2 regions of the Cytobacillus pseudoceanisediminis genome follow, and region 1 is predicted to be linked to the other one. Evidence: riboswitches for the same ligand, from Rfam matches in the RefSeq annotation. Region 1 holds a riboswitch; the other holds the start of a gene.
What was found. Region 1 has a riboswitch for lysine ahead of M5V91_RS27670 (aspartate kinase). Riboswitches for the same ligand answer to the same signal wherever they lie in the genome.
Positions count from the first base shown of each region.

Region 2: it holds a riboswitch for lysine, as region 1 does, so the genes downstream of both, M5V91_RS25785 (Na+/H+ antiporter NhaC family protein) here and M5V91_RS27670 (aspartate kinase) in region 1, are expected to answer to the same signal.

Region 1 covers NZ_CP097349.1:5,199,197-5,206,208, forward strand. Annotated here, with positions in the region: gene M5V91_RS27650 (electron transfer flavoprotein subunit beta/FixA family protein) at 1-118, shown strand, start outside; gene M5V91_RS27655 (electron transfer flavoprotein subunit alpha/FixB family protein) at 159-1,136, shown strand; gene trxA (thioredoxin) at 1,315-1,629, shown strand; gene uvrC (excinuclease ABC subunit UvrC) at 1,888-3,681, shown strand; lysine riboswitch at 3,810-3,989, shown strand; partial or broken gene M5V91_RS27670 (aspartate kinase) at 4,180-5,406, shown strand; partial or broken gene M5V91_RS27675 (YslB family protein) at 5,468-5,835, opposite strand; partial or broken gene M5V91_RS27680 (succinate dehydrogenase cytochrome b558 subunit) at 6,267-6,874, shown strand.
Region 2 covers NZ_CP097349.1:4,830,897-4,837,908, forward strand. Annotated here, with positions in the region: gene M5V91_RS25775 (HD-GYP domain-containing protein) at 1-2, shown strand, start outside; gene yunB (sporulation protein YunB) at 73-819, shown strand; lysine riboswitch at 885-1,091, shown strand; gene M5V91_RS25785 (Na+/H+ antiporter NhaC family protein) at 1,264-2,841, shown strand; gene M5V91_RS25790 (YsnF/AvaK domain-containing protein) at 2,930-3,811, opposite strand; partial or broken gene M5V91_RS25795 (sodium-dependent transporter) at 4,274-5,789, shown strand; gene M5V91_RS25800 (methionine/alanine import family NSS transporter small subunit) at 5,789-5,896, shown strand; gene M5V91_RS25805 (M23 family metallopeptidase) at 5,952-6,944, opposite strand.

The DNA.
Region 1 (7,012 bases):
AACAATTGAAATCTATTTGCCTCCTAAGAAGGAAGCAGGAAAAGTTCTTGAAGGCGAGCTGGAAGATCAAGTTAAGGAACTTGTGAAACTTCTTCATACTGAAGCCAAAGTTGTCTGATCATCAATAACTGATAATAATAACGCAGGGGGTAAAACATATGGCTAGAAAAGTATTAGTGTTAGGTGAAGTCCGTGACGGTTCATTGCGTAATGTATCCTTCGAAGCTGTTGCAGCTGGTAAGACTGCGTCAGAAGGCGGAGAGGTTGTAGGTGTTTTAATTGGTGATTCTGTAAGCGCTTTAGCTAATGAAATGATTCACTATGGTGCTGACCGTGTTGTAACTGTTGAAGATGAAAAGCTGAAGCAGTATACTCCTGACGGCTTTTCACAGGCTTTAATGGCTGTGATTGATTCCGAAAGTCCGGAAGGCCTGATTTTTGGACATACAGCATTAGGGAAAGATCTCGCTCCTAAAATTGCTGCCAAGCTGGAGTCAGGTTTAATCTCTGACGTAACGAGCCTTGAAGAGGCAGGCGGCAACCTGGTGTTCACACGCCCGATTTATTCAGGTAAAGCTTTTGAAAAGAAAATTGTTACAGATGGCCTCCTCTTTGCAACAATTCGTCCAAACAACATAGCTCCATTGGAGAAAGATGAATCAAGATCAGGAGATATTGCTTCTGTTGCAGCAGAAATCAAAGATCTTCGCACGATCATTAAGGAAGTTGTCCGCAAAGCAAGTGAAGGCGTTGATTTATCCGAAGCTAAGGTTATCATTGCCGGCGGCCGCGGCGTTAAGAGCGAGGAAGGCTTTGAGCCATTAAAAGAACTTGCTTCGGTTCTAAATGGAGCAGTGGGTGCATCACGCGGAGCTTGTGATGCTGATTATTGTGACTACTCGCTGCAAATTGGCCAAACCGGTAAGGTTGTAACACCAGATCTATATATTGCTTGCGGCATCTCCGGTGCTATTCAGCATTTAGCTGGGATGTCCAACTCAAAAGTAATCGTAGCCATTAACAAAGATCCGGAAGCCAATATCTTTAAAGTAGCTGATTATGGTATTGTTGGAGATCTGTTTGAGGTTGTTCCACTGTTAACTGAAGAATTCAAAAAGCTTAAAGTAAATGCATAAGATAGTATATCGAATGGGCGGCTGATGGCCGCCCATTATACATAGTGCCAATAGGGAAAGAAAGAGAATAATCTGTTCCAAATAGGGTAAATTACGATCGAGCAGATTGTTCGCAACATATAATAAACGATGGTATACTGTCGTTAGTATTTGAGTTAAATTTTAGGAGGCATATCAAATGGCTATTTCACATGCAACTGACCAAAACTTCACTGCTGAGACTGGTTCGGGATTAGTATTGGCAGATTTCTGGGCTCCTTGGTGCGGCCCTTGTAAAATGATCGCTCCTGTTTTAGAAGAGCTTGATTCTGAAATGGGCGATAAAGTAAAAATTGTAAAAATCGATGTTGACGAAAACCAGGAAACTGCTGGAAAGTTTGGCGTAATGAGCATTCCGACATTAATCGTTCTAAAAGACGGTGAAGTTGTAGATAAAGTGGTTGGTTTCCAGCCGAAAGAGGCTCTCGCTGAATTACTTTCAAAACATGCGTAATTTATAAGGAATTTTCCCGGTGTCCCATAAGGACATCGGGATTTTTTTGTCATATGGGTTTTGTTGTTATGCTGCAGGTTTCCAGGCTGATATAATAAGATGGTAATAATGTGCCATCTGCATATTAGCGGCTAAATAATATTGGTTTGCTGCCAGCGCAAACAAAGTATTATACTAGCTTTCACCCCAAAATGATTATGCCAAACAATGAATAAATTGAACTTCAATAAAAAGTTTTAACCGGGGAGGTGTAGTGCCATGAATGATACGATAAAAAATAAACTGATGCTGCTTCCTGCCCAGCCGGGATGTTATTTGATGAAAGACAGGCAGGGTACCATCATATACGTGGGGAAGGCAAAAATCCTGAAAAACCGTGTAAGATCCTATTTCACAGGCTCACATGACGGAAAAACATTAAGACTTGTTAATGAGATCGTAGATTTTGAGTACATTGTCACTTCTTCAGATATGGAAGCACTGATCCTTGAGATGAATCTGATCAAGAAATATGATCCGAAATATAATGTAATGCTGAAGGACGATAAAAGTTACCCTTTTATCAAATTGACGGCCGAACGCCATCCCCGTCTAATTACAACCAGAAAAGTAAAAAAAGACAGGGGAAAATACTTCGGACCATATCCCAATGTGCAGGCTGCCAATGAAACAAAAAAGCTGCTCGACCGAATTTATCCTCTCCGCAAATGTTCAACTCTTCCGGACAGAGTTTGCCTTTATTATCATTTAGGCCAATGTCTTGCGCCATGCGTGAAGGCCGTAGGTGAAGACCAATATAAGCAAATGACAGACGAGATTGCAAAATTCTTGAATGGCGGATACAAAGAGATTAAAAAAGACCTGACTGCAAAAATGACAGCAGCTGCTGAAGAATTGGACTTTGAAAGGGCAAAGGAGCTTAGGGATAAAATTGCCCATATAGATGCAACAATGGAAAAGCAAAAAATGACAATGACAGACTTTACCGACCGGGATGTATTTGGATATGCGGTTGATAAAGGATGGATGTGTGTTCAGGTATTCTTCATCAGACAGGGTAAACTCATTGAAAGAGATGTATCAATGTTCCCTATTTATAATGAGCCGGAAGAAGAAATCTTAACTTTCCTCGGCCAGTTTTATACAAAAGCAAACCACTTTAAACCGCGAGAAATATTGGCACCGGATTCGGTTGATGCTGAAATGGCAGAACAGCTTCTGGATGTTAAGGTGCTAAAACCGCAGCGAGGGCAAAAAAAGGACCTGGTGAAGCTTGCTTATAAAAATGCAAAAATTGCTCTCCAGGAGAAGTTTTCTTTAATTGAGCGTGATGAAGAACGGACAATTAAGGCTGTAGAAAATCTGGGGGATCAGCTTGGAATATATACGCCTCACCGGATAGAAGCATTTGATAATTCAAATATCCAGGGAACGGACCCTGTTTCAGCCATGATCGTCTTTATTGATGGCAAACCAGAGAAAAGAGAATACCGTAAATATAAGATTAAGTCTGTTAAAGGCCCTGATGACTATGAATCCATGAGAGAAGTAGTCCGGCGCAGATATACAAGGGTACTGAAAGAAGAGCTGCCGCTTCCGGACTTAATCATGATTGATGGGGGAAAAGGGCATGTTGAAGCTGTACGGGATGTGCTTGAAAATGAGCTCGGTCTGGATATTCCGATTTCTGGCCTGGTGAAGGATGAAAAGCACAGGACTTCTCAGCTCTTATATGGTAATCCGCTTCAAATTATTCCACTTGCAAGGAACAGCCAGGAATTTTATCTGCTTCAGAGAATTCAGGACGAGGTTCATCGTTTTGCGATTACTTTTCATCGCCAGCTTCGCGGGAAAAATGCCTTTCAGTCTATTCTTGATGATATTCCCGGCATAGGAGAAAAACGAAAGAAACAGCTGCTGAAAGCCTTTGGATCTGTAAAGAAAATGAAAGAAGCACCAATAGAGGAGTATAGGAAAATAGGCATTCCTGAGAATGTTGCCGAGGAATTGAAGTTGAGGCTCGAGGAACAAAATGGAAATCCTAAGTCATAAATGGATATAGACAGAAAATTTCAGATATGTTATACTAATTCAAACTTTATATCAATATCACTTTATAGCGATAAAGCGTATGTTCATTTAGTTCAAACAAAGTTTTGGGACTATGAACCGAATCGTTAAGTGAAGGTAGAGGTGCGAACTTCATCAGTAAAAGCTTGGAGAAGAATGAGCTTCCATGAAAAGCTTTGAAAGGGTACGTTCGCCGAAGTGGAGAAAATCTCATCATTTTTTCTGCTGGTTCTGCATTGAATAAATGCAGGATTGTCAGGACAATGCCGTCCTGGAGAGCTATCTCACTGTGTTTGCTCATTTTTATACTTTGGCTGCACAGCAATGGGATAGTAAACTATTCCATTGCTTTTTTTATTGCCCAAAAGGGTATTTTAGAGTTAAGGCCATTGTCAAATACAGCAGAGTGAACTGATATGCTTCACTTACATAGGACGGCAAATCACAAAATTACTATTTCTTTAGAAAGAAGGGAAAGCTGTGGGAATCATTGTGCAGAAATTCGGGGCACCTCCGTGGGGACTGTAGACAGAATTCAAAATGTTGCCAATCGGGTAATTGAAGAAAAAATCGGGGAAATGATGTTGTTGTAGTTGTTTCGGCAATGGGCAAAACAACTGATCAGCTGGTTGGCATGGCAAGGGAGATTTCCCCTCACCTGATAAAAGGGAAATGGACATGCTGCTTACAACCGGCGAACAGGTGACCATCTCTTTATTGGCAATGGCTTTAAATGCGAAAGGGCATCCCGCCGTTTCTTTTACAGGGTGGCAGGCAGGCATTAAAACAGAAGCAGTCCATGGCAATGCGAGGATAGTGAATATTGATCCAGGTACCATTAAGGGTGAATTAAACCAGGGGAAAATTGTAATTGTGGCAGGCTTCCAGGGGATGACTGAAGATGGTTCCATCACCACACTTGGCCGGGGCGGATCTGATACAACGGCTGTTGCACTGGCTGCAGCACTTAAAGCTGATAAATGTGATATTTATACTGATGTAACCGGGGTATTTACATCAGATCCCCGCTTTATAAAGAATGCCAGAAAATTATATTCTGTTTCCTATGATGAAATGCTTGAACTGGCCAATTTGGGGGCAGGTGTGCTCCATCCAAGAGCAGTCGAATTTGCGAAAAATTATGGACTTCCCCTTGAAGTGCGTTCAAGCCTTGAGAAGGAAGCCGGAACAATCATTGAGGAGGAAGTAAAAATGGAACAAAACTTAGTCGTGCGCGGTGTGGCATTTGAGGATGATATAACAAGGGTGACGATTCTTGGTCTTCCTAATTCAATGACTGGATTGTCTACTATTTTCTCGGCGCTTGCCAAAAATCGCATTAACGTTGATATCATTATCCAGAGCATGACAGAGGCTCAGACGACAAACCTTTCATTTTCAATAAAGAATGAAGATCTCACAGATACAGTAAAAGTGCTGGAAAAGCATAGAGAACAATTAAATTATGACAGAATTGAATGGGAATCGGGCCTTGCTAAGGTTTCGATTGTTGGCTCAGGCATGATTTCCAATCCGGGTGTGGCTGCAGAAATGTTCGAAGTGCTTTCCGCGAATGAAATAACGGTGAAAATGGTAAGCACATCAGAAATTAAAGTATCGGCGGTTGTTGAAAACAGCAAAATGATTGATGCAGTTGATGCTTTGCATGATGCATTCAATCTGTCGGTTTCTCCGGTTAAGGCTTAATTCCAGGAATATCAAACAATAAGCTATCAAAATTGATAGCTTATTGTTTGTACATATGATATTACTCAGCAGGATCCTTTTTATCCCACTTCACTGTAATAAGGATTTTGCCAGTTTTTTTGCGGGGATGTTCGAATGCCTCACAAATGACTTCTTTTTGAAGTTCAATCTGCTGGGCTATAAATCCGGCCTCAAGCTGAAAGGTGCAGTTATGATTTTTTTGCAGCGGTCTGTAATCAGCTGGCTGGATAATTCCATTTCAATTTCATTTTTCGATTCGTTTGCGATGGAAAGATTTCCCCAGCCGGCGTTTATAAAAAACTCGGCAATCTGGCCGGCTGTTTCCAGAGGATACATGCGTGCGATCCTTTTGCCTGCCCAATATAAAATTTCCGGTGCTTCATTTCCCAAAAGGTCATGCAGCAGCACTTCCCGGATTAGTTCATAGCCAAAAACCGGAACTGACTGTATGTGATCTTCATTAGTGGATTTCGCAGATGCTAATTCGCTCAATAGTCTCCCCTCTTTCTATGATTCTATTATATACAATATGCTGAGAGAGTTAATATCAATTCGGGAAAAAATAGAACGATTTGCATAGAAATAATTACTATTCCAGTATACTGGAGAGCAGCAACTGGGTCATATTGAACTGCAAAATAATATATGTTTTTTAGCCGCTAATATTTTTTAAAAATTTTATTAATATGGAACATTTTATGTATCCGTTTTCTTGACGCTCTATTATCTTGGGAGTAAAATGGACATGTCACATAATTGTAAGAAAATGAATAACATTTTCGAGATGATGTCCTGAGCGGGGGCTCAGCATCATTTTTTTAAAATCAGGGGGAAAGTTTATGGCAGGTAATCGTGAGTTTTTTAATCGCAGATTGCATTCATTACTTGGGGTTATACCGGTTGGTTTGTTTTTGGTGCAGCACCTTGTAGTGAACCATTTTGCAACAGGGGAGAGGAATCTTTTAATAATGCAGCGCATTTCATGGAAAGTCTTCCATTCAGAATATTCCTTGAAACGTTTGTAATCTATCTACCTTTGCTGTTCCACGCAATCTATGGACTTTATATTGCTTTTACTGCAAAAAATAACGCAAGCAGGTATGGATACTTCCGAAACTGGATGTTTATGCTGCAGCGTGTTTCAGGTGTCATTACACTGGTTTTTGTTGCATGGCATGTTTGGGAAACACGTGTACAGGCTGCCTTTGGAGCAGATGTTAACTTTCAGATGATGGAGAACATCCTATCTAATCCATTTATGTTCTGGTTCTATATTATTGGAGTCATTTCTGCAATTTTCCACTTTGCTAATGGGCTTTGGTCATTCCTTGTCAGCTGGGGAATTACAGTATCTCCTCGTTCACAGGTTATTTCCACGTATGTAACGATCGGAATATTCATTGCACTATCTATTGTTGGTGTACGTGCTCTAACAGCATTCATTTAAAAGACAATAAAAGACTATTAGACTTCGGATTTATAACGTGCCAATAATATTGCAGCTTTGAGAAGCAGTCTGGCTTTAAGCGCGATAGGCAGGCGCTCTGCGCTTTTCTAAGTTGTACTAGTAATTAGGGAGTGAGTC
Region 2 (7,012 bases), 370 kb from region 1:
AAACTATTTTGGATTTTTGAGCCTAGTTCCCTCCTTTACAGCATACATATAGCTTGTAAAGGGGGATTTGTTTTGGCAAAATTTCGCGGCCGGCTGCCCCGGAAAGGTCCTCTGCCATTTCGCTATGTATTTCTATTGACCTTTATATTTTTCGTCATCTCAACTGCTGCCGGCCTATGGATTATCAACGAAGGGCTTAAGCCCACACTTATGAGCTATGCCGATTCACAGACAAGGAAAATCGCATCATTGGTGATAAACAATGCGATTAATAAAAAAATTACCAATGTGATGGATTTGGAAGATATGTTTGAAGCAAGTGAAAGCGGTGTTGTCAGCATCAATGTTGAAAAGCTGAACAGGGTCAAAGCGGAAGTAACCGAACTGGTTCAGGATAATATTAAGAAAGCGGAAAAGGGCGATTTGGATGCTTTGGAGTCCTTTACAGACGTGGAAATCAACACGGAACAAATGGAGAATACAAATGGAATTGTTTATTATGTGCCGCTTGGCCAGGCAACCAATAATGCGCTTCTCGGAAACTTGGGTCCCCGGATACCGGTAAAATTTAATGCAGTGGGCTCTGTTACCTCCAATTTTATAACTGAAACAAAGGATCATGGCATTAATAATGTTGAAGTAAAGGTTCTGGTACGCCTGGATGTGCAGGTTCAAATCATTATTCCTTTTGCCACCAAAATTATCACTGTACAGGAGGATGTGCTTGCCGCTTATGGTATTTACCCAGGAAAGGTCCCGCAATTTTATAATGGCGGAGGGGGCACCTCACCATCAATAGAAATACCGGCCGGCCAATAACACTTGCAAATAGATTAGTATTTTGATAAAATTTCAATATAATTTCATAAAAACCTTATCATATCCGATGGGGTAGAGGCGCAAGATTCAAGAGTACGCTGTGCGAGGATGACAACTAAGACCGCAGCCGAAAGGGAATGTTGCCGAAGCATGATTAGTGAGTCAGAACTAATCTTGCTGGGGTTACTTCGAATAGGAGTAACACTGTCATTATGAGGGGAAAGTATGAATATACTTTGTCAAAGCCTTCATAATGGGGAGCTACAGATCGTGATGGAGAAACTAATTACTTCAAAAGAGTAATGATAGATTTTTCTCTATCGTTACTCTTTTTTTATTTTGACTCTGTCATCATCCTTGTTGTTTCCCCTACGAAAAGCGGAAGGCGCCCGCTTATCGGCGCCTGTAGCTGGACACCAATCAAATTTCAGAGGAGGACAAGTAATGGCAAACACGATTTTCTCCCTGCTTCCGCCTTTGGTAGCAATCGCCATGGTTATCCTGACCAGGCGTGTATTGCTGTCATTGGGAGTGGGAATCGTAACAGCCGCACTATTGCTGGCTGAATTTAGCATCACAGAAACATTCAGCATCATTTGGGATGCTGTAAAAGGAATTTTTGTTTCAGACGGAGAGCTGAACACCTGGAATGTATATATTATTTTATTCTTGCTTGTATTAGGAGTTATTACTGCATTTATATCTATTTCAGGCGGAAGCCGCGCATTTGGAGAATGGGCGATGAAGCGGGTCAAGACCCGTGCAGGCGCACAGATTGTCGGAGCTGTTTTAGGTATTATCATATTCATTGACGACTATTTCAATGCTCTGGCAGTCGGACAGATTTCACGTCCGATTACTGACAGGCAGCGCGTTTCCCGTGCGAAACTTGCCTATTTGATTGATTCGACTTCAGCACCTGTTTGTGTGGTTTCACCAGTATCAAGCTGGGGAGCTTACATCATTGCGCTGATTGGAACTATCCTTGCTGCCCATAATGTTAGCGAGTATTCAGCTTTCTCGGCATTTATTCAAATGATTCCAATGAATCTTTATGTATGGGCTACACTTGCTATTGTGTTTATTGTTGCAATAAGGGGCATCGAAATTGGGCCAATGAGGGTACATGAGAAGCGGGCAGTTGAAGAGGGACTTGTAATGGATCCTGAGAAGCCTGCACCTGGTGAGCTTAAAGACGACCTTCCAACAAGTTCAAAAGGATCAGTCGGAGATCTTGTGTGGCCGATTATTGCCCTTGTCATTGGTACAGTTGGTGCGATGCTTTGGACGGGGTCACAAGCGGTTGAAGGAAATGCGACGATCCTGCAAATTTTTGAAAACACAGATGTATCGAAGTCACTTATCCTTGGCGGCCTCGTAGGTCTAGTGGTTTCAATGGGATTATTCTTCCGTCAGGCCTTTGTTTTGAAAGGTGTTAACGCAAATGTTTTTGGCAAAGGGGTATGGGAAGGCGTAAAATCCATGCTTCCAGCTGTTTATATCTTGCTGTTTGCCTGGGCGATTGTTGATCTGATCGGCCGTCTGGAAACTGGAAAGTATTTGGCAGGTATTGTGGAAAGTTCCAATATGAGCACTTCATGGCTTCCGCTTTTACTTTTCCTCATCGCGGGAATTATGGCATTCAGTACTGGAACCTCATGGGGATCTTTCGGCATCCTGCTTCCGATTGCTGGAGACATTGCTGCTGCAACAGATATCGCGCTGTTATTGCCGGCTATGTCAGCGGTCCTTGCCGGAGCGGTTTTCGGAGATCATTGTTCACCTATTTCCGATACAACTATTCTTTCCTCAACTGGAGCAGGGTGTAACCATATAGACCATGTGATGACGCAGCTTCCATACGCCTTGATTTCAGCGGGTATCGCAGCTGTTGGTTATTTAATCGTCGGGTTTACTGGAAGCACTGCTATCGCATTACTCACAGTGGCTGTTCTTGTTGCGGCATTTGCTTTCGTTGGCCGTGGCAAAAAAGAAGCCTGGCAGGAAAATAAGGCTAGTTAAAACCTATAGAAAAAGGCTTTCTCTTTGAGAAAGCCTTTTGGTGTTCATCCATCATATTAAAGAGGTCCCCCGGAAGGGACCTTTTTAATTATAGGTTGTCATTATTTTTTCTATTAAGAGAACGATTTAAGTCTTCATCGTCAGTAACATATTCTTGGCCGCCTTCTAGATGCACTTCTTCTTTCTTGAGGTTTTCTTTAACCTGCTGGGTTTCCTGAACTTCCCGTTTGCCTACGACAATTTCTTCGGTGACAACAGGCCTTTTGGAGACTTCTACACGCTCTTCTGTAATTGGGATCCTGATTGTTTCCTCATCTGATATAGGTGATGTGCTTGCACCAGTTGGATCATCCACTCTTCTTCTTTCTACATACACTTCTTCATGCTCTACCGGTACATTAATTGCTTTTTGTTCTTCCACAACATCTTTATGGATTTCAACTTCTCCGGCTTGAACACGTTCTTTTGACACATCCAGCTGTTCTTCCCGAAGTTTTAATGATTGTTCATCTTCTTCAGCGGGATTCCTCTGCTGGCTATATCCCCCATTGTAAGTGCTGTCCACATTGGCTTCAGCAGTTCCGGCATTGGTAAAGCCTGTTGCAGTATCCATTCTATCACTGTATAAAATGATTTTTCCCTCGTTTACATAAGCTTCATACTTGCGTGCTTCATCATCTGACATGCCCAGTTCCCTGAACTTTTCACCTGCAGAGTCGCTGCTCATGCGATCATCATCAAACCATGATGCCAGACTATTTAAGAATCCCGCGCTCTCGCTGCTGTCTCTATCTTTAGTCTCGAAGGTCTCTGTATGAACACCGGTTTTATCTTCAAGAGACGTATCCAGGTGTTCTGTCTGTCCAATGATGGATAGATCCTGAACAGGGTATCCGTCATTCTGCAGTTCTTGAATGGCATTTACTACTTCCCTTTGTGAATTATAAACTCCGATAATATTGGCATCCATTTGTAAAAACCTCCTTTGTAGTGCTTTATGCTATATTTGGTAATGGTTAAGCACATTGATTATATTCCCGGGTCTTAGAAGAGCAAACAAGGTTAATTTTGGCATCTTACCAATTTTATTTTGAATTTTCTGAATAAAAAATGAAAGTTTTTAGCTTTTAAGAATAAATTTTACTAAGGGGGTGAGGACAAAGAATATATTGATCAGCTTTGGTGGAATAACTCCTGGCCGAGTTGAATTCTAATGATAATTAAAATACGAGTATACTAATTTTTTATGTGCTTTACTCTGGCAATGTACTAAAATAAATTATTTCGAAAAATAATACTATTAGGAAAATAATGTTTTGACAGATTATCAAAAACTAGCTATACTAGGCTTAGTTAGATTTAATTATCTGAAAATATAAAAAGTTCCCATTGTTCTTTTTAATTGGGAATATTTACAGGGGTAGTAATTACTATGGAGAATCGTCCGCAGTGGGGATCCAGAGCTGGCTTTATAATGGCAGCAGTGGGTTCTGCAATTGGTCTAGGAAACATTTGGCGTTTCCCTGCAGTTGCATATGAAAATGGAGGGGAGCATTCTTTTTCCGTATTTATTTGCTCTGCTGACAGCAGGTATACCGCTTCTGATTATGGAATTTACAATTGGCCATAAGTATCGGGGTTCAGCACCACTGTCTTATGCTAGATTAAGTAAAAAATACGAATGGTTAGGCTGGTGGCAGGTAGCCATCTCATTTGTCATTTCAACATATTATGCGGTTATTATCGCATGGGCGATGTCTTTCGCAGGCTTTTCGTTTAATCTCAAATGGGGTGACGATCCAAACGGATTCCTCTTTGGAGAATATTTGAAGCTTTCTGAAACGCCAGGAGATATTGGCGGGATTGTCCCAGGAGTTTTTATTCCGTTAGTTATTGTTTGGGCAGTAACACTTGGCATCCTGTTCAAGGGAATTAAAAAAGGCATCGAAATCGCGAACAAAATCTTTATTCCTGTCCTTGTAGTTTTATTTTTAATTATTGTTGTTCGCGCATTGACGCTTGATGGAGCTATTGCCGGCTTGGATGCATTCTTTAAGCCGAACTGGGAGATGATTGCAGAACCTAAAGTTTGGGTTGCGGCATATGGCCAGATCTTCTTTAGTTTATCAATTGGATTTGCCATCATGGTAACATATTCAAGCTACCTTCCTAAGAAAACGGATCTGACAAACAGTGCTTTCATTACAGGTTTTGCAAACTCTGGATTTGAACTTCTTGCAGGGATCGGAGTTTTTGCCGCATTAGGATTCATGGCTGCACAGCAGGGTGTGGGTATTAATGAAGTTGTATCATCCGGTGTAGGATTAGCATTCGTGGTATTCCCGCAAATCATTAACGAATTCCCTGCTTTAAATGGGTTATTCGGGTCTTTCTTCTTTATCTGTTTAACACTGGCGGGCTTAACTTCGCTAATTTCAATTGTTGAAACATTTGTTGCCGGAGTACAGGATAAGTTTAATGTATCACGTAATAAAGCTGTTCTTGTTGGCGGCGGTTTATCTGCTGTTATTTCCATCCTTTTTGCTACACAGGGCGGTTTATACTTCCTTGATGCAGCTGATTACTTCATTAACCAGTTTGGAGTTGCTTTGGCAGGACTTGTCCAGGTTGTAATTGTTGGATGGGTTTTAAAAGAATTGAAAAATCTTCAAAACCATGCAGATGCTGTTTCCGATATAAAACTTGGGGCATGGTGGAAAGTGTGTTTAATTGGAATTACACCAATCGTGCTTGGTTATATGATGATTCAAAACATTATTACGAATGTTAAAGATAATTATGAAGGATATCCTACAAGCTTCCTGCTCTATTCAGGATGGGGAGTAGCAATTGGAGCCATTATCTTAGGCTTTGTGTTTATGGCAATTAAAAAGAACGAAACACAGACTAAGCTTACGATCCCAAATGATAAGGAGGTATCTCAATAATGTCTGGTGGCGCAATTACAATGATGGTGGTTGGGATGCTCATTATCTGGGGCGGTCTGGCAGCAAGTATAATGAATGCAGTATCTAAAGCTAAAAAAGCTAAATAATAAATAATAAATAATGAAGGACTGCCTGGTTAAATAGGCAGCCCTTTATTTATGTTTATTTTCTTCTTGCTTTTATCCGATCCTGTCTTTCCCATAATCTTAAATGAGGATATGGATCATAGGACCACTCAGTATAGCCATTGTCTTTGTATATGCCATAATGGAGATGGGGAGGGAATTTACCTGATGTACCCGGAGGCCCGTAGCCGGAGCTTCCTACCCCTCCTATCATCATCCCGGGCTCAACGATTTGCCCAACTTTCAGATCTTTTGCAAATCCGCTTAAATGGGCAAAGTAATGATAGTTATTATTAATATCACGTATGCCGATTCTCCATCCTCCATATTTGTTCCAGCCTTTCATTTCCACTATTCCATAAGATGTAGCCCGGACGGGCACCCCGTAATCAGCGAAAATATCTGTTCCTTCATGAATCCGCCTTCCTCCCCATCCTCTGGCGTCACCCCAGGTATTTCTGTAGCTGTAATTGCTCCTCAAAGGGACAGGGAAGGTGTGATCATCAAGATCAAGGCGGCCGAACTGCTTATAAATTTGGGCTTTGCCGATAATGATGCCGACAGCTTTATCGCGTTTATAATAATTCCACAATCCAATTTTTAAATTATCATGGTCTGTACCATATGAGAGAAGGAATTTGGCAAAGGAATGAAGAACATCTTCATCACTTTTCAAGCTGGCTTTTCCGTCCCCGTCCCCGTCCATTCCTATTCCATTGAAAAATTGTATGGATGTAGGATTCTCATCGGATGGATCTGGGTTCAATATTCCCGCCCACTCTTCAGGTTTGAAATAGATGCCTGTAATGCCTTCTGCTTTGGGAATATCCCTTCTGGACTGCCGGACATTCCGTTCATACTGATCAATCCCCGCAAGGTAATACCAGGGGATGTTCGTAACAGCTTCAACTTTTTTATATAAGGTCATTCTTTGTTTATATACATCAGCTTGATTTTCTTGGGCGCTGACTGTGCATAAGGAAATCAGAAATAACGATAAGGCCGCAGCTGCGGTAAATAATATCCGCACGGAAATCCTCCCTTCTTTTATGGTCTGCTTATTTAGTTTGTGAGGAATGGATAATTTAATAAATATCA